Regions from separate parts of the Citricoccus sp. SGAir0253 genome, predicted to be linked through region 2. Evidence: riboswitches for the same ligand, from Rfam matches in the RefSeq annotation. Region 2 holds a riboswitch; the other holds the start of a gene.
The links. Region 2 has a riboswitch for S-adenosylmethionine ahead of E7744_RS13605 (LLM class flavin-dependent oxidoreductase). Riboswitches for the same ligand answer to the same signal wherever they lie in the genome.
Positions count from the first base shown of each region.

Region 1: it holds a riboswitch for S-adenosylmethionine, as region 2 does, so the genes downstream of both, E7744_RS12585 (acyl-CoA dehydrogenase) here and E7744_RS13605 (LLM class flavin-dependent oxidoreductase) in region 2, are expected to answer to the same signal.

Region 1 covers NZ_CP039424.1:2,877,395-2,886,676, forward strand. The annotation lists gene E7744_RS12565 (DUF6707 family protein) at 1-937, shown strand, start outside; gene E7744_RS16610 (FUSC family protein) at 1,105-1,500, opposite strand; gene E7744_RS12570 (hypothetical protein) at 1,383-2,204, opposite strand; gene tgt (tRNA guanosine(34) transglycosylase Tgt) at 2,349-3,722, shown strand; gene E7744_RS12580 (acyl-CoA dehydrogenase family protein) at 3,847-5,133, opposite strand; gene E7744_RS12585 (acyl-CoA dehydrogenase) at 5,213-6,616, opposite strand; SAM riboswitch class IV at 6,671-6,788, opposite strand; gene E7744_RS12590 (long-chain-fatty-acid--CoA ligase) at 6,997-8,634, opposite strand; gene E7744_RS12595 (TetR/AcrR family transcriptional regulator) at 8,737-9,282, shown strand, end outside.
Region 2 covers NZ_CP039424.1:3,113,797-3,123,078, forward strand. The annotation lists gene E7744_RS13590 (MetQ/NlpA family ABC transporter substrate-binding protein) at 1-727, opposite strand, end outside; gene E7744_RS13595 (methionine ABC transporter permease) at 861-1,559, opposite strand; gene E7744_RS13600 (methionine ABC transporter ATP-binding protein) at 1,556-2,587, opposite strand; gene E7744_RS13605 (LLM class flavin-dependent oxidoreductase) at 2,584-3,996, opposite strand; SAM riboswitch class I at 4,010-4,102, opposite strand; SAM riboswitch class I at 4,339-4,436, shown strand; gene E7744_RS13610 (ABC transporter ATP-binding protein) at 4,446-5,300, shown strand; gene E7744_RS13615 (aliphatic sulfonate ABC transporter substrate-binding protein) at 5,468-6,496, shown strand; gene E7744_RS13620 (ABC transporter permease) at 6,670-7,428, shown strand; gene E7744_RS13625 (rhodanese-like domain-containing protein) at 7,618-7,917, shown strand; gene E7744_RS13630 (OsmC family protein) at 8,046-8,747, shown strand; gene E7744_RS13635 (sodium:solute symporter) at 8,744-9,282, shown strand, end outside.

The sequences.
Region 1 (9,282 bases), 240 kb from region 2:
CGCAGGGTCCCCCTCGTCCCCGAGCGGTTCCTCCCGCCCCTCCCGGCACGACGCCGCCGGAGACTACCTGCGCTCCGTCAAGGCCCAGCAGGTCCAGCCCGGGGACCGCTTCCTGACCCGCCGCGGCGAGCCCTCGGAGCCCGTGCAGCACACCCGCATCTCCCGGGACGACTTCGGCACCCCGGCGCTCATCGTCGCCACCCTGGCGGACGGCCGCGAGGTGCGGATCGCCTTCGGCTCGACCATCCGCGTGCGCACGCACCGCCCGGCCCCGGTGATCGACCCCGCCGCGGACCTGGCCCCCGTGGAGGAGGGCTCGCCCGAGGCGGTGGTCGTGGAGATCGCGCGGCGCCACCCGGAGGACCAGCACCTGCTGGCCCTGGCCGCGAAGCTCTCGCGCGGGATCAACATGCGCTCGGGCTCCCAGCTCGAGGACATCGACACCATGGCGCGGTACCTGTTCACGGACCTCGACGACTCGGAGGGCGCCCTGCGGGCCACCACGCTGCTGACCGACCTGCCCTACGACGGGGCGATGGGCCGGTGGAAGTCGATCGAGTCCTCCCTCGCCCTGGCCGCGAACATCCACCACCACCGCGGCGAGCGCGCCGAGGCGGAGGCCGCCGGGGCGCGGCTGCGCGAGCCGGACGAGGCCGAGACGGACCCCGTGCGGGCCCGGCGCACCGCGGAGATCCGCCAGCGCCAGCTCAACGAGCCGAACCTGTACGACCGGGAGATCCTGCGCGCCCAGGCCGCCGGCGACCTCGTGGCCGAGCGGCAGTGGCGTGAGTCGCGGCTGTCCACCCTGTTCTACCTGCGGGCCCGCGGCGGGTCCGAGACGTTCACGGACGAGGAGCTGGACCGCCGGGTCGCCCGCGAGGTCGAGGCCGTGCGCGCCGTGGCCGACCGCCTGGCCGAGGCCGGCCCGGACGCCTGACGGCCACCCCGCTCACCCTCCTCCCCCGCTCCCCCTCCCCCGCCTCCCTTCAACTGGCGGTCGAATCCGCCCCGAATCACCCGTCTGGAGGCGCCGGAACGGTGCGGAATCGACCGCCAGTTGCCGGGGTGGGGGTGCCGGTCGGAGGGGACCGGCCCGGCGCGTGGTCAGCGGCTGGTCTCCACGGCGGGGTCGGGGTCGTGCCGGACCCACTTGCGCCAGGCCCACGGGTAGAGCACGCACGCCACGCCGACCGCGGCACCGATCACGGTCTCGATGAACCGGTCCGTCAGCAGCGAGCGCCCGTCCACGGGCGCCCCCGTGCCCACCATGACCAGCACGGTGGACAGCAGCGCCAGCGGCGTGACCACCAGCTGGGCGAGGACGTACTGCCGGGCGATGAACAGCTCGGCGCCGGTCTGCAGCACGGCGATGATGAGCACCATCACCCACGGCTCCGGCCGCAGGGCGAGGATGCCGGCCATGAGCAGGAGCCCCAGGAACGTGCCGATGACGCGCTGCAGGCCCCGGTTGACGCGGTAGCGCGTGGAGTGCCCGGCCAGGGGACCACGGCGGCGATCATGGCCCAGTAGTTGTGCTCGATCCCCAGGCCGGGGCCCAGGGCCGTGGCGAGGGACCCCGCCGCCCCGGCCGCGATCGCGTACCACAGGGCCTCGAGCCAGATGATCCGGTGCTGGTCCGAGGTGGACTGCTCCCGGGGCGGCCACGCGAGGGGCTCCCGGTGGGAGGGCAGGACCCGGGAGGCGAGGCCCACGAGGATCGCCAGGGCCACGGTGGCCACGGCGGTCAGCATGGCCTCCCCCAGCGGCGGCTGGTACGGCACCGAGGCCACGGCGGCGAAGGCGAAGACGTGGAACAGCGAACCGGCCGGGCGCAGCCTCCAGTACCCCGCCACCACGGTGCACAGCCCGGCCACCAGGGTGGTCAGCCCCACGAGCCCCCACGGGTCCTCCGCCTCGGAGACGCCGTTGCGCCCGGCCAGGGTGGCCGCGAGGATCACCGCGACCATGAGCAGCCCGGCGCGCAGCTGCATCTGCAGCCGGACCCCGTGCGTGGTGTTGCGGCCGTAGATGGCGGTGAAGGCGCCGAAGGAGGCGAAGATCGCCAGGTCGATGCGGTCGAGCAGCAGCAGGGACAGCAGCGGCACCAGCACGGTGATGCCGCACCGGATGCCCACCTCGTGGTCGCGGTTCGCGGGGGCGATGGTGAACAGGGAGGGCAGCGGGTTGAGGTCCGACATCCGCATGCGCACGATCCTGTTCCCGGCCCCGCGGGGCCGTGCCACGAGTGGTCCGGGTGGGTCTCCACCCGGCGGACGGTCCGCGGGGGCCACGGGGCCCCGGCCCGTCGCACCGGCGCCGGGACGTGCCCGTCCTGATCGATACATACCATGGAGGGCGTGCCTGAGACCCCTGGACCCCGCCCCGTTGTGACCGACCCGACCCCCGGGGGTGCCCCCGGCCCCGCGCCGGCGCCGGCCTCCCCGCGCCAGGTGGGCTTCGCCGTCGGGACCCGCCTGGCCGGGCCGCGCGGCGAGGCGCGCGCGGGACGGACCGGGACGCTCACCACGCCCCACGGCACGATCGCCACGCCGGCGTTCATCCCGGTGGCCACGCAGGCCACCGTCAAGGCCGTGCTGCCGGAGGCGATGGCCGGGCTCGGCGCGCAGGCGCTGCTGGCCAACGCCTACCACCTGTACCTGCAGCCGGGCCCGGACATCCTGGACGAGGCCGGCGGACTGGGGCGGTTCATGAACTGGCCGGGGCCCACGTTCACCGACTCGGGGGGCTTCCAGGTGATGAGCCTGGGCTCGGGCTTCAAGAAGGTCATCGACATGAAGGGACCCGAGGCCCCCTCCGGGCGCGGCGCCGACGACGCCGTGGCCCCCGGCAAGGAGCGGCTGGCCACCGTGGACGAGGACGGCGTCTGGTTCCGCTCCCACCTCAACGGAGACCGGCACCGGTTCACCCCCGAGGTCTCGGTGGGCATCCAGCACCAGCTGGGCGCGGACGTCATGTTCGCCTTCGACGAGCTGACCACCCTGCACAACTCGCGCGGCTACCAGGAGGAGGCCCTCGAGCGCACGCGCCGCTGGGCCCAGCGCTGCCTGGACGAGCACGCCCGGCTCACCGGCGAGCGCGCCGCCCGGCCCTACCAGGCCCTCTTCGGGGTCATCCAGGGCGCCCAGTACGAGGACCTGCGGCGCAAGGCCTGCCGGGACCTGGCCGCCATGACGGCCGACTTCCCGGACGGCGAGGGCGGCCGGATGGCGCACGGCTTCGACGGCTACGGGATCGGCGGGGCGCTCGAGAAGGAGAACCTCGGCACGATCGTGGGCTGGTGCGTCGAGGAGCTGCCGGAGGACCGGCCGCGGCACCTGCTGGGCATCTCCGAGCCGGACGACCTGTTCACCGCGGTGGAGAACGGCGCGGACACCTTCGACTGCGTCTCCCCCACCCGCGTGGCCCGCACCGGGGCCTTCTACACCGCCGACGGCCGGTACAACCTGCCGGGCGCCCGGTACAAGCGGGACTTCGCCCCGCTCGAGGAGGGCTGCGACTGCTACACGTGCGCCCACTACACGCGGGCGTACATCCACCACCTCATCAAGGCCAAGGAGATGGTGTCCCACACGCTGATCTCCATCCACAACGAGCGGTTCACGGTGCGCCTCGTGGACCGCATGCGCGCCGCCATCGAGGACGGCACGTTCTGGGACCTCAAGGACGCGGTGCTCGGGCGCTACTACGCCGCGTCCCGGTAGCCGGGGCGGGGTCCCGACGGCGGCCGCGGCGGGTCCGGCGCTCCGGCCGCCCGGCGTCCCCGTTCCGGACGCCGGACGGCCGGGGCGGGACGCCGGGCGGTGCGGGCCCGGGCCGGACCGCCGCTCAGGCGGAGCCGATGCGGTAGGCCCGTCCCGGCGGGGTCCCGTTGACCTCCCAGTCGCCGATGTAGCGGGCGCGGTAGATCAGCGGGTTGTGGTTGGCCAGCACCCGGGCGTTGCGCCAGTGCCGGTCGAACCGCTTCGCCGAGCTCGTGGCGGAGGCCCCGCCCACCTCGAACCAGCGGGTGGCGGCCTCCAGCACGGTCTTCGCGATGACCTGCTGGGCCTGGTAGACGCGGATGTACAGGGCGTTGACGTCCTCCTCCGGGAGCGCCTCGCCGGCGGCCTCGCGCTCGAGGACGTCCCCGAGCGCGGCGACCACGGCGTCGAACGCGGCGCGGACGGCGAAGGCGGAGGCGGAGACCTCGCCGATGACCTGCAGCACCTGGGCGTCGTCCCGCGGCAGCTCGGTGACCCCGTGGCTGAAGGACCGGCGGCGGCCGCGCACGTAGGCGGCCGAGTCCCGCACCACGGCCTGGGCGATGCCCGTGAGCGAGGCCAGGTGCAGGAACTGCCACGAGGCCTGGCCGGTGGCCACGCGGGTGCCGTCGTCCAGGCCGCCGCGGTAGACCTCGGCCGGGTCCACGGGGGTGTCCTCGAACACCGTGGTGCCGGAGGCGGTCAGCTGCTGGCCGAAGCCGTCCCAGTCGTCCAGCAGGGTCACCCCGGGGGCGTCCACCGGCACCGTTGCGGCGATCTCCTCGCCGTGGGCGTCCACGGCGGCCACGATGATCCAGTCGGCGTACAGCGAGCCGGTGGAGTAGTACTTGGTGCCGTTGAGCCGCCACGTGCCCCCGGCGTCCTGCACGAGCCGGGTGGTGCCCTCCCCCACCGCGTTGTCGATCTCGGTCACCGCGTTCCCGACGACGGCGCCCTCGCCCAGGCGGCGCAGCCACCGGTCGCGGAACGCCGGGTCCGGGTGCCCCAGCACGTTCTCCTGGTTGATCAGGTGGGCGCGCAGCGCCTGGGTCAGGTTGGAGTCCGCGGCCGCGAGCTCGACGATGAGCCCGGCCGACTGCGCGAACGTGAGCCCGGAGCCGCCGTACTCCACCGGCACCCGCAGGGAGGTGAAGCCCGCCTCGGCGAGGCGACGGACGGCGTCGCGGTCGATGATGCGCCCGGCCTCGCGCTCGGCGGCGCTCTCCGCGATGGAGGCGAAGACCGGGGCGAGGCGCTCGCGCACCGCCGCCAGGCGGGCGGCCTGCGCGGCGGCGTCCTGGGCGGGGTCGGTGGCGGTGGCGGTGGTCCCGGCGGTCGGGGTGGTCGCCGCGGGGTCGTGGGTCAGGGTCATTGCTCTGGTCCTTCCGTGGTGGTCTGGGGTCGGGGTGCTCGAGGGCAGGCCCGTCCGGGCGGACGGGTCCCGGACCGGCTCAGGGGCCGGCGGGGGCGGAGTTCCGGGCGGTGGAGTGGAACGGCGGGACGGTCCCGTTGAGGCGGTAGTCGCCGACCGCCCGGGTGCGGTAGACCAGCGGGGTGTGGCTCGCGATGGTGCGCGCGTTCAGCCAGTGCCGGTGCAGCTGCCGCGCGGCGTCCGTGGCCGAGGCGCCGCCGCACTCGAAGACCTGGTTGGTGGCCTCCAGCACCAGCTCGGAGACCACGAGGCTGGCCTCGGACAGGGCCACGTTGGCGCGGGCGTGGGCCTCGAGGACCACCGGGTCCTCCAGGTCCCGGTGGCCGCGCACCTGCCGGAAGGACTCCTCGACCACGGCCGCGGCGGACGTCACGACGTGCCGGGCGGCGGAGACCTTCGCCGAGACCGCGCCGATGACCTGGTGCACCAGCGGGTCCTCGGCGGGGGTCTCGGCCAGGGCGTGGTCGTAGGTGCGGCGGCGCGCCCGCACGAAGTCGGTGATCGCGGCCAGCGCCGCCGCCCCGATCCCGGCCTGCGTGGCGGAGAGCACCACCCACAGCACCGGGTAGGCCAGCACGCCCGTGGGGACGTTGAACTCCTGGGTCCGGTGGGCCCGCACGGGCACCCGGTCGAAGGTGGTGGTGCCCGAGGCGGTGAGCCGCTGCCCGAAGCCGTTCCAGTCGTCGATCCGGCGCACCCCCTCGTGGCCGGCGTCCACGATCGCGAACACCGGCCCCTCGTCCTCCCGGCCGGGCCGCGTGGCGGTCACGAGCAGGTGGTCGGCGAACAGCGCCCCGGTGGAGTAGAACTTGTCCCCCGTGATCTCGGCGACCTCTGGGCTCCCGACGGCCGAGGCGGCCTGGGCGGTGTCCGGATCGGCATCGGTCCACAGCACGGGCCGGGAACCGGCGGCCGGGGGGAGCTCCACGAGCGCGTTGCCGAAGATCCGCCCGGCCGCCACCTCCGCCAGCCACCACTCGGAGACCGCGCCCTGGGACTCGTTCTGGTGCTGCTCGGTGAACATGAAGTGCCCGTGCAGGGCCTGCGGGAGGTTCGAGTCCGCGGCGGCCAGGTCCACCAGCAGGCCGGCGAGCTGAGGCAGGCTCGCCCCGATGCCCCCGTGCTCGCGGGCCAGGCGGACGCGGGTGAAGCCGGAGGCGCGCAGGGCCTCGATCGCGGCGAAGGCCAGCTCGTGGTCCAGTTCCCGCTGGGCCGCCCCGGCCGCGATGGCCGCGAAGACGGGGGCGAAGTGGGCGGTGAGCTGGGCGTCCGTCGGGGCGCCCCCCGCGGTGGCGGCCCACAGGTCCGCGAAGGTGGGCAGGTCTCCCGGCAGCGGGGGCCCGCCGGCCAGCGTCGCGCTACTGCCGTCCGGGCGGGGCGTTCCGGGGGCGGCGGTGCGCTCGGGTCGGGTCGTGTCGGTCATGGTCGCCTCTCGGTCCGGGCACCACGCGAACGGTCCGGGCGTCGGGACCGCGGGGTGCCGTACTTGCCCGCGCCGCCATGCGCGACCGGGCCGAATCCTCACCTGGAGCACCCCACTACGGCGAGAGGGTTGCCGTCCGGCCAGCCAGGGCTTGTCACCGGATCTCGTGATTCTGCTGCCACCCTAGGGGGCGGGGCCCGTGGCCCCAAGGGCCCGGGTCATGTTTCGCCGTCCACCGTCACGGAGGCCGGCGCCCGGGGCGCACGAGGCCCCGTGTGACGTCCGATGACGTCACACGGGGCCTCGTGACGAGGGGGTTCCCTCCGCCCGCTGGCGCGGCCGTCACCACCCGGCCGGCGGCCCGGGGGCCGTCGTCCCGCTCAGGACCTCGCCGGGGACGCCGGCTCCTCGTCCCGGAGGGAGCGCAGCATGGTCTTGCGGATCTTGCCGGTGGCCGTGCGCGGCAGCTCATCCACGAACGTCACGCGGTCCGGCACCTTGAACCCGGCGAGCGACTCCCGGCAGTGGGCGCGGAGCTCCTCGGCGGTCACCGGCGCCCCGGCCTCGGCCACCACGAAGGCCACGGGGCGCTCGCCCCACTTGTCGTCCTGGACCCCGACGACGGCCACGTCGGACACCCGCGGGTGGGCGTGCAGCACGGACTCGACCTCGATCGAGGAGATGTTCTCGCCCCCGGAGATGATGATGTCCTTGGCCCGGTCCATCAGCTGGACGTAACCGTCCGGGTGCATCACGCCGAGGTCGCCCGTGTGGTACCAGCCGCCGCGGAAGGCCTCGGCGGTGGCCTCGGGGTTCTTGAAGTACTCCCGCATGACACCGTTGCCCCGCAGGACCACCTCGCCCAGGGTGGTGCCGTCCGCGGGCAGCCGGTTCAGCTCGGCGTCCATGACGGCGACCTCGCCGGCGTGCACCATCGGCACGCCCTGGCGGGCCATCAGCCGGGCCCGCTCGGCGGCGGGCAGCCCCGCCCACGCCGGCTGCGGCTCGCAGATGGTGAACGGCCCGTACACCTCGGTGAGGCCATAGACGTGCACGGGGGTGATGTTGAGCGCCTCGAGCGCCTCGATGACCGACGGCGGCGGGGCGGCCCCCGCGGTGGTCATCCGCAGCTCCCGGTCCAGGGGGCGGGCACGCCCGGACTCGTGGATCATGGCGCACACGACCGGCGCCCCGCACAGGTGCGTGATGCCCTCGTGGTCGAACGCGTCCCAGATGGCGTCCTGGCGCACCGCGCGCAGGCACACGTGCGTGCCGCCCGCGGAGGTCACCGCCCACGGCGTGCACCAGCCGTTGCAGTGGAACATCGGCAGCGTCCACAGGTAGCGGGTGGTCCCGGTGTAGCCGTTGTGGAACACCGCCCCCTGGGCCGCCAGGTAGGCACCGCGGTGGGTGTAGACCGCGCCCTTGGGCGGGCCGGTGGTGCCCGAGGTGTAGTTGAGCGTGATCGGCGACTCCTCGTCCTCCACCCGCCACGGCAGGTCCGGCCCGGCGGGCCCCTGGGCGAGGAAGTCCTCGTAGGCGAGGGCGCCGGCGTCGGTCCCGCGGGGGTCCGCGTGGCCGGCCTGGTCGTCCACGATCTCCACGACCAGCGGCCGGTGCGGCAGGTCCTGCACGACCTCGCGGACCGTGGCCGCCACGTCGCCGTCCGCGAGCACCACCCGGGCCTCGGAGTGCTCCAGGATGTACTCCAGCTCGCGGGAGGTCAGGCGCGGGTTGAGGGGGCTCAGCACGCCCCCGGCCAGCGGCACGGCGAAGTGGGCCGCGAGCATGGCGGGGACGTTGGGCGCGATCACCGCGACCGTCTGGCCGGGCTCGATCCGCGCCCGGAGGGCCTTGGCCAGCCGCTGCACCTCGGCCGCGAACTCGCGGTAGGTGGAGCGCCGCTCGCCGTACACCACCGCCTCCCGGTCCGGGAACACGGCGGCCGTGCGCCCGAGGAAGGCCAGCGGCGTGAGGGGTTCGTGGGCGGCGGGGCGGTCTTCGGCCAGGGCGGTCATGCGGTCCTCCGGGAGACGGATCGGTGATCTCCGTCACTATCCACTGATACTGGGTATCATGTCAAGCAACTCCGTCTCACCCGCCATGACCCGAGGAGCAGGATGGACCCGGCCACCGCCCCCAGCACGCTCGCCGCCCTGCTGCGGCTCCTGGACGCCCGCGGCTGGGACCGCACCACGGTGGACGACCTGGCCCGGGAGGCCGGGATGAGCCGGGCGACCTTCTTCCGCACCTTCGGCAGCAAGGAGGACGTGGTCTTCGCCGACCACGCCGCCATGCTCGCCCGGCTCGGCGACTTCCTCGACCGGACCGGGCACGACACCGCCTCGGCGCTGCGCGAGGGACTGCTGCTGGTGTTCCGCTACCACCTCGACGACCCGGAACGCACCCTGGCCCGGCACCGGCTGCTGCGCCAGTCCCAGGCCCTGCGCAACCGGGAGCTGCTGACCTCGCACCACTACGAGGCGGTCTTCCGCCGCTGGCTCCGCGAGCGACTCGCGGGCACGGCCGCGTCCGGCGACGGCGAGGGGAACACCGAGGGGGACGGGAGCGGCGTCGGGCACGACGTCGCCCCCGTGGCGGCCGCCCTGGCGGGCGCGTGCGTGGCCTTGCACAACAGCCACCTGCGCCAGTGGCTCCGGGCGCCC
Region 2 (9,282 bases):
CGACCTTGCCGGCGTCGAAGAGGTTGGTGTAGCCGATGGCGACGTCCACGGAGTCCAGCGTGCGTGCCATGGACAGCAGGTCGATCTCGGTGAACTCGAAGCCGCGGGGGTTGTCCACCACGTCCTTCAGCTTGGCGGTGCGCGGCTCGATGTCCGGGTCCAGGGTGATGAGTCCCTCGCGGTCGAGCAGCCACAGCGCCTGCCCCTGGTTGGCCAGGTCGGTGGGCACGGCCAGCGTGGCACCGTCCGGGAGTTCCTCCACCGAGTCGTACCGGGTGGAGTACAGCCCGAAGGCCCACTGGTAGAGCTCGATGGTGGGGGTCAGCTCGAAGCCGTTGGCATCGGCCACCTGCTTCATGTACCACTGGTGCTCGAAGATCGTGGCGTGGATCGACCCCTCGGCCACGGCGCGGTTGGACTGGACGCTGTCCTCGATGCCCACCGCCTCGATCTCCACGCCGTGGTCGGGCGCGATCTCCTCGGCCACGAAGTCGAGGATCTTCTCCTCGCCGGCCATGGCGGGCTCGTAATGCACGCGCAGCGGGCCGGTCACCTCGGAGGTGGCCGCACCGGAGGCGGCCACCGCCGGGCGGTTGGACTGTTGGATGACCACGATGCCCAGGACGAGGGCGATCACGGTGGCCAGGGCGGCGATGCTCCAGGGCAAGGCGGCACGCTGCCGGCGCAGCGTGAAGCCGTGGGCGTGTTCGGCGGACGGAGTGCTCATGATGCTCCTTCGGGAAGTGCGACGACGGTGACGCGGCATGGCGGGCCGGGCGTCGGGAGGGCGGTGGTGGCACGAGGCCGTGCGGGCCGGTGCAGGGCGCTCAGCCCAGTCGGCGGCGCCGGCGGCACGGCCTTCAGGGGCGGGCCAGGGCGTGGGCCACCCGGTCGCCGATGAACTGGACGACCTGGACGGTCACGATCAGCGCGATGATCGTGGCGAGCATGACGGTCATGTCGAAGCGCTGGTAGCCGTAGGTGACCGCCAGGTACCCGATGCCGCCGGCGCCGATGGTGCCCGCGATGGCCGAGTACTCGATCATCGAGATCGTGTTGAGGGTGACGGCCGAGGCCAGCCCCGGCAGCGCCTCGCGCAACTGGGTCTGCCGGATGATCTGTCCGGTGGAGCTGCCGGTGACGAGGCCCACGGCCATGTTCTCGCGGGGTAGGTCGTTCAGCGCGTTCTGCACGAGGCGCGCGAAGAACGGGATGCCGGCGATGGTCATGGGCACGATCGCGGCCGCGATGCCCAGGGTGGTGCCGGTGACCCACTTGGTGAACGGGATGATGGCCGCCATCAGCACGAGGAACGGCAGGGATCGGCCCATGTTCACCACCCAGCTGAGCGCGCCGTGGAGCCGGTCCCGGGGGAACAGCCCCCGCGGGGAGGTGTTGTAGAGCAATACCCCGGTGGCCCCACCGACGAGCACGACCATCACCATCACGATGCCCACCATGGCCCAGGTCTCGCCATAGGCGGGCAGCAGCAGTGACGGCAGGTCCGCCCACGGCGTGTCCGTCACGAGGGGCTGCGAGGACTCCGTCGTCGCACTCATGCGACCACCTCCAGTGGGGTCTCGTCGTGGGTGGTGGACCGGGCCGCGTCGTCGCGCAGCCGGGCCTGGATGCCGAGGCGGTCCAGCGCCTCGATCGCGGGACGGTACTGCTCGGAGTGGATCCCGACGACGGCACGGCCCAGGGCGATGTCCCCGCGGGCCTCCACCGTCCCGCCGAGCAGGGCGAGGCGGATCCCGTGGTCCACGGCCAGCCGGGTGAACCACTCCGGGTCGACGGCACCGTCCCGGTAGGCGAGCTCGAGCGCGAGATCGAACCGGGGCGGCAGCGGCAGTGCGGAGACCGGCAGGAGCTGGTGGCCGACCGCCGAGTCCTGGTCGGCCACGAGCGAGGGCAGGGACCCGTACTCGGACAGCCGGCCGTCGGACAACGCCGCCACCTGGTCGGCCACATGGCGGACGACGTCCATCTCGTGGGTGATCAGGATGATGGACAGGCCCAGGTCGCTGCGCAGCGAGGCGAGCAGGTCCAGGATCTGTGCGGTCGTCTCCGGGTCCAGCCCGGAGGTGGACTCGTCGGAGAGCAGGATGCGCGGCCGCAGGGCCAGCGCGCGGGCGATGCCCACCCGCTGCCGCTGGCCACCGGAGAGCTGGCCGGGATAGGCGTTCGCCTTGTGCAGCAGACCGACCCGGTCAAGCAACTCGGCGACTCGGTCCTCCATCTCGTGCTGGACCACGCCCAGGTTGCGCAGGGGCAGGGCGACGTTCTCCGCCACCGTGATCCGCCGCAGCAGGGCCGAGTGCTGGAAGATGGTGCCGATCGCCCTTCGGGCGGAGCGCAGTTGCCGTCCCCGCAGGTGGGAGAGGTCCCTTCCGTCGACGAGGATCTCTCCGCTGGTGGGTTTCTCCAGCAGGGAGATGCAGTGCGAGAGGGTGGTCTTGCCCGCACCGGACGGTCCGACGACGGCCGTGATGGTGCCCTCGGGCACGACCAGGTCAATGCCCTTGAGGACCTCGACCGGCCCGTCGTGTCCGGCATAGGACTTGTGCAGGTTCCTGATCTCGATCACCGCTCCGCGCCCCCGCTCATGGCGAGCGCGCCGATCCGGAAGCCGGACCCGCGGTGGTTGGCGGGGAGCCGGTCCCCACGTCCGAACAGCTTGTGGCGCAAGGTGCCCTCCTCGTAGTCGGTCGGATAGGCGCCCCGGGCCTGGAGTTCGGGCACCACGTACTCGACCACGTCCTCGAAGGTGCCGGGGGTGATCGCGTAGGCCAGGTTGAAGCCGTCCACGTCGGTCTCTCGGGCCCAGTCGAGGAGCTCATCGGCCACCTGGGCCCCCGATCCGACGACGACCGGACCGAAGCCGCCGATGCCGACCCACTCGGCGAGGCGGCGGACGGTCCAGGGCTCGTCGTCACCCGCAGAGGCGCGGAAGGTGTCGACCGCCGACTGGACGGCATTGGTCTGGACGTCATGGCCGATGACGTCGTCCAGGCCGTACTGCGAGAAGTCGATGCCCATCCACCCCGAGAGCAGGGCCAGGGCCCCCTGGTGGTCGATGTACGAGGCGTAGTCCTCGTGCTTGGCCTGCGCGGCGGCCTCGTCCGGCCCGGTGATCACCGTGAGCAGGGTGTAGACCTTGACGTCGCCCGGCTCCCGACCGGCCTCGATGGCGGCAGCACGGATCCCGGTCACGGCCTGCGCGAGCCTCTGCCGGGTCGGGGCGGCGACGAAGACGCACTCGGCGTTCTCCCCGGCGAAGCGCAGCCCCCGCGGGGAGGTCCCGGCCTGGTAGACGACGGGCGTGCGCTGGGGGCTCGGCTCCGTGATCGCGATGCCGGGCACGGTGAAGTGGGCACCGGCGTGCCCGATCTCGTGCACGCGATCCGGGTCGGTGAAGACGCTGGACCGGCGGTCCCGCACCACGGCGCCGTCCTCCCACGACCCCTCGAGCAGCTTGTAGACGACCTCGAGGTATTCGTCTGCGTGGTCGTAACGGTCGTCGTGGGCGGCCTGGTCCCGCTGCCCCATGTTGCGCGCGGCCGAGGGAAGGTAGCCGGTCACGACGTTCCAGCCGACCCGGCCACCGGTCAGGTGGTCCAGCGTTGCCAGGCGGCGGGCGAAGGGGTAGGGATGCTCGAACGCCGTTCCGGCGGTGATCCCGAAGCCCAGGTGCTCGGTCACCGCGGCCATCGCGCTGACGAGGAGCACCGGGTCATTGACCGGGACCTGCGTCCCCGCGGCCAAGGTGGCCCGGTTCGAGGAGCCATAGACGTCGTAGGTGCCCAGGACGTCTGCGATGAACAGCCCATCGAAGCGGCCCCGCTCGATGACCTGGGCCAGGTGTGTCCAGTAGGCAATGGTGTTGTACTCGGACGACCGGTCGTCCGGATGCCGCCACAGTCCGGGGGACTGGTGGCCCACGCAGTTCATGTCGAACGCGTTGAAGCGGATCCGTCTCGGGGCATGAGGGTGCATGGGAATGCACGTCCTTCCATCGATCCTGGCGGTAGCACCCTGGCCCCTGTCGGGCGGGTTGCTGCGGCGTCGTCGAGCCAGATCTCTCGGCCGCTCTGGATGGTTACGGATCCACTGTGGGGCCGTCCGGAGCCGGGGCGCCAACCGGGCGTCACACTCCGACGCGTACCGATCACCCCGCGCCAGGAACGCTGCAGGCTGCCCCGATGAGGGTCCAGCATGACGCTCCGTGACGTCACGTGACGCAGGCAGCGGTCCCCGCTTCCCGGGACGCCACGACACGCCGCCCAAAGCGGCATCGGTGGTGGCGGCGCCGTCCCGCACCTGCTTCACTATTGCCACCAACCATCCAGAGCGGCCGAGAGATCTGGCTCCGTGACGCCGCAGCAACCGCCCGGTCCCCGACCGGGAAACGGTGCTCATGCCAGAAGCGATGGAGAGTGATGATCATGACCGCCCTTGCCGAACCGCGCCTGGCCGCCGGCACGGGAGCCCGCGTGGGGTCACCCGGCAACGCCACGGCCGCGAGCCTGTCCGTGGAGTTCCGTGGCGTCGGCCGCTCCTTCCCCGGCCTCGAGGGAGAGCGCACCGTCCTGCGGGACCTGACCCTGGAGGTCGCCCCGGGCGAGGTGCTCGCCATCCTCGGCGCCTCCGGCTGCGGCAAGTCGACCCTGTTGCGGGCCGCGGGCGGCCTGGACACCGGGAACACCGGCGAGATCCTCATCGGCGGCCGGCGGGTCGCGCCGCATGACGCACGCACCGCCGTCGGGTTCCAGGAACCCCGCCTGATGCCCTGGCGCACCATCCACCAGAACGTGTCCCTGGGCCTGCCGCACGGAACCGGCCGCGCCGAGGGCCGCGAGCGCGTGGACCACCTCCTCGAGCTCGTCGGGCTGGCCGCCCACGCCGGGCACCGCCCGCGCGAGGTCTCGGGCGGCATGGCCCAGCGCACCTCGCTCGCCCGGGCCCTGGCGCGCCGGCCCGGCGTGCTGCTGCTGGACGAGCCGTTCGGTGCCCTCGACGCACTGACCCGGATGCGGATGCAGGACCTCCTGCTGGACATCCACGCGCGCACCGCCACCACCATCCTGCTCGTCACCCACGACGTGGACGAGGCCCTGCAGCTGGCCGACCGCATCCTGCTCCTCGGCCGGGACCACGCGCCGGACGCCGCCCCGGGTGCCTCCGCCCGCACCGTCCTCACGGTGCCCGGCGAGCGCCCCCGGGACCGCGGCTCGGCCGAGCTCGCCGCCCTGCGCTCCGAGCTGCTGGACGGCCTCGGGGTGGACGCCCACCGCCGCTGAGCGGCGGGCCCGCCCCGTCCGGCACCGGCTCCTCGGTCCGGGCCCCTCCACGGGCGGGCCGTCCGCGCCCGGACGGCCCCCCAACCTCCCTCCCGGCCGTGCTCCACGCCCGGCCGCCTCCTTCCGCGTTTCCCTGCATCACCGCAACCGTCCCGAAAGGCATCCCCATGCGCTCACGACTTGCCCTCTCCACCGCCGCCCTGGCCGTCTCCGCCCTCGCCCTGACCGGCTGCGTGGCCGGCGAGGGCTCAGGCGGCGGCGCCGCCCAGGCCGGGGCCTCCGGCACCGCCGGTGGCGGCAGCGGCGGCACCCTGGACATCGACTTCGCCACCTACAACCCCCTCTCCCTCGTGATCAAGGAGAAGGGCTGGCTGGAGGAGGAGCTCTCGGACGAGGGCGTCACCGTCAACTGGGTCCAGTCCGCCGGCTCCAACAAGGCCAACGAGGCGCTGCGCGCCGAGGCCATCGACGTCGGCTCCACCGCCGGCTCCGCGGCCCTGCTGGCCCGGGCCAACGGCACCCCGATCAAGACCATCGCCCTGTACTCCCAGCCGGAGTGGTCCGCCCTGGTCACCGGCCCCGACTCGGACATCACCGAGGTCGCGGACCTCGCCGGCCGGGACGTGGCGGCCACGAAGGGGACCGACCCATACTTCTTCCTCATCCAGTCCCTCGAGGAGGCCGGGGTGGACCCGTCCGAGGTCACCGTGCAGAACCTGCAGCACGCCGACGGCAAGACCGCCCTGGACAACGGCTCCGTGGACGCCTGGGCCGGCCTCGACCCGATCATGGCCGGAGCGGAGGCCGAGGGCGCGGAGCTGTTCTACCGCAACGTCGACTTCAACACCTACGGCTTCCTCAACGCCACGGAGTCCTTCCTCGAGGAATCCCCCGAGCTGGCCCAGACGGTGGTGGACGTCTACGAGAAGGCGCGCGCCTGGTCCCTGGAGAACCCCGAGGAGACGGCGCGGATCCTCGCCGAGGTCGCCGGGCTGGACGAGGAGGTGGCCACCACGGTCATCGAGGAGCGCTCGAACCTGGACGTGGACCCCGTGCCCGGGCAGGACCAGCTGGACGTGCTGGAGCGGGTCGGGCCCATCCTCGTGGAGACCGGCGACGTCGCCAGCCAGGACAACGTGGACACCGCCCTGGCCGAGCTGCTCGAGCCGGCCTACGCCGAAGAGGCCACCCGGTGAGCCGCGCGGCCTCGCCCGACCACGCCGTCCCGCCCGGCACGGTGGGCGCCTCGCCCGCGGCGGCGGGCACGTCCGTCCCGACGCCGGCCGCCGCCGGTCCGGCGCCCCGGTCCGGCAGGACGTCCGGTCACCGCCGCGGCGGCCGGACGGGGTCCGGCCCCGGCACACCCGGGATCCTCGGCACGCCGGCCGGACGGGCCGCCGTCGGGCTCGTGGTCCCCGTGCTGCTGGTGACCGCGTGGTGGGCGGCGACCGCGGCGGGAGTGTTCTCCCCCGTGCAACTGCCCTCTCCGGCCTCCGTGGTGCAGGCCGGCGTGCAGCTGGCCTCGGACGGCTCGCTGGGGCACCACGTCGCCATCTCGGTGCAGCGCGTGCTGCTGGGCTTCGCCATCGGCGGGGCGCTCGGCCTGCTGGTCGGGTCCGTGCTGGGGCTGTCCACGTGGGCCGATGCGCTCCTGTCCCCCCTGGTCGGGGCGGTGCGGGCGGTGCCGTCCCTGGCCTGGGTGCCGCTGTTGATCCTCTGGATGAAGATCGGCGAGGACTCCAAGATCACGCTCATCGCGATCGGCGCGTTCTTCCCGGTCTTCACCACCGTGCACGCGGCGCTGCGCCACGTGGACCCGCACCTCGTGGAGGCCGGGCGGGCGTTCGGCTACCACGGCCTGCGGCTGCTGCGCACGGTGCAGCTGCCCGCGGTGACCCCGTCCGTGTTCTCGGGCCTGCGGCTGGCCCTGGCCCAGGCGTGGCTGTTCCTCGTGGCCGCCGAGCTGATCGCCTCCTCCATGGGACTCGGCTTCCTGCTGACGGACTCGCAGAACAACGGGCGGACCGACCGCTTGGTCCTGGCGATCATCCTGCTGGCCGTGATCGGCAAGGCCACCGACGCCGTCCTGGGCCTCGTGGAGAGGTGGGCGGTCCGGCGCTGGACCTGACCGGCCCCGCCGCCCCTCCCCTCCTCCCCGCCCATGACTTTGCGGGCAGAAGCCACCGGTGGATTCTGCCCGCAAAGTCGCGTCCTAAGGGTACTTGCATACCCCTGGGGGTATCTTGCATACTGGTTCCGACCGAACCCGTCCGAGACCCCGCGGCGCGCCGCGGGGCCCGCCGCCCCAGGAGGCCCCATGCCCGAGATCACCATCACCGATGCCAACCAGCGCCGCGCCCAGGACCAGGTGCTCGACGTCCGCGAGGACTTCGAGGTCGTCGAGGGGATGATCCCCGGCGCCCTGCACATCCCCATGGGCCAGCTCGGCGCCCGGCTCGGCGAGCTGGACCAGTCCCGCCCCGTGATCGTCGTGTGCCGCAGCGGCAACCGCAGCGCCCGCGTGGCCGAGGCCCTCAACCAGGCCGGCTACACCGCGGACACCATGGCCGGCGGCATGATGGCCTGGCAGGGCTCCGGGCTGCCCACCGACCGGTAGTCACCGCCGGGAGGCCCGTCCCGGCCCTGACGAGGACGGGCGCCCGGACGCGGGGCGTGGGCGCACGTCCGGACGCGGGGCGTCACCCGGACACCTCCCGTTCCCGGACGGGTCCTAGGATGACCCGCGTGCAGCCCCGATTCACCGAGACGCCCGTGGACAGCGAGTCCAAGACCCTGCGCGCCGCAGGGACCTGGACCGGACGACAGCAGACGCGGGTGGCGATCCGCGGCTTCGCCTTCACCGTGGACGAGCCCGAGGCGATCGGGGGCCGCGACGAGGCCCCCACGCCCATGGAGTACCTCGCCGGCGCCGTGGACGCCTGCATCACGGTCACGATCGACCAGGCCGCCGCCCGGCGCGGCCTCGGGCTGACCGGGATCTCCACCTACTCCCTGGCTCGCCAGGACCGCCGCGGCCTGGCCGGCACCGCGGACGTCCAGCCCTACTTCCACGCCTACCGCCTGCAGGTCTGCGTCGGCACCCCCGAGACCGACCCGGCGGTCCTGCGGGACTTCGCCGCCGCCGTCGAGCATTCCTGCCCCGCCGTGAACCTGCTGCGGGACGCGAACGTGGACCTGACCGTGGCGTGGTCCTTCGCCGCGCGCACCGTGGCGCACGACGCCGAGGCCGCGTGCAACCTTGCCCTCGGCTATCCCGTGCCGAACGCGCCCGTGGGCGCCCCGGAGCCTGTCTTCACCTGCGAGGACGCGGACGTGCGCCGAGGGCCCGACGGCGGCGCACCGGCCGGGCGGGCCGGCGCCCCGGGCACTGCGGGCGCGGCGGACGCGGGCACTGCGGGCGCGGCGGACGCGAGGGTGCGCGCATGACCGCGGCGGGGCTGTGGACGATCGCCTTGGCCCTGGCCTACACCGCTTGGCTCGTGCTCGGCGGGCGGATCGTCACGCGCCGCCGGGAGACCGGCCGGGGCGGGTTCTTCGTGGGCGGCCGCTCCTTCGGGCCCTGGACGGTGGCGTTCTGCATCACCGGCCTGTTCTCCGGCTCGTCCTACATCGCGATCGTGGAGCTGAGCTACCGGACCGGCGTCTCGGCGATCTGGTACGGCGTCGCGGAGACGGTGCAGGTGCTGCTCATCGCGCTGCTGCTGGTCAAGCCCCTGCGGGAGCGGCTCGTGGTGACGGTGACCGGCATCATCGGGGACCGGTTCGGCCGGGCCGCCAAGGCCGTGGGCTCCGTCATCACCGGGCTCACCTTCCCCATGTACTCCGTGGCCACCACGATCGCCTTCGCCTCCGCGCTGTCCGTGGTGACGGACCTGTCCCTGCCGCTGTCCGTGGCCGTCACGGCCGTGGTGCTGCTGGGCTTCCTGTCCTCCGGCGGGATGCGCTCGGTCGGGTTCAGCCA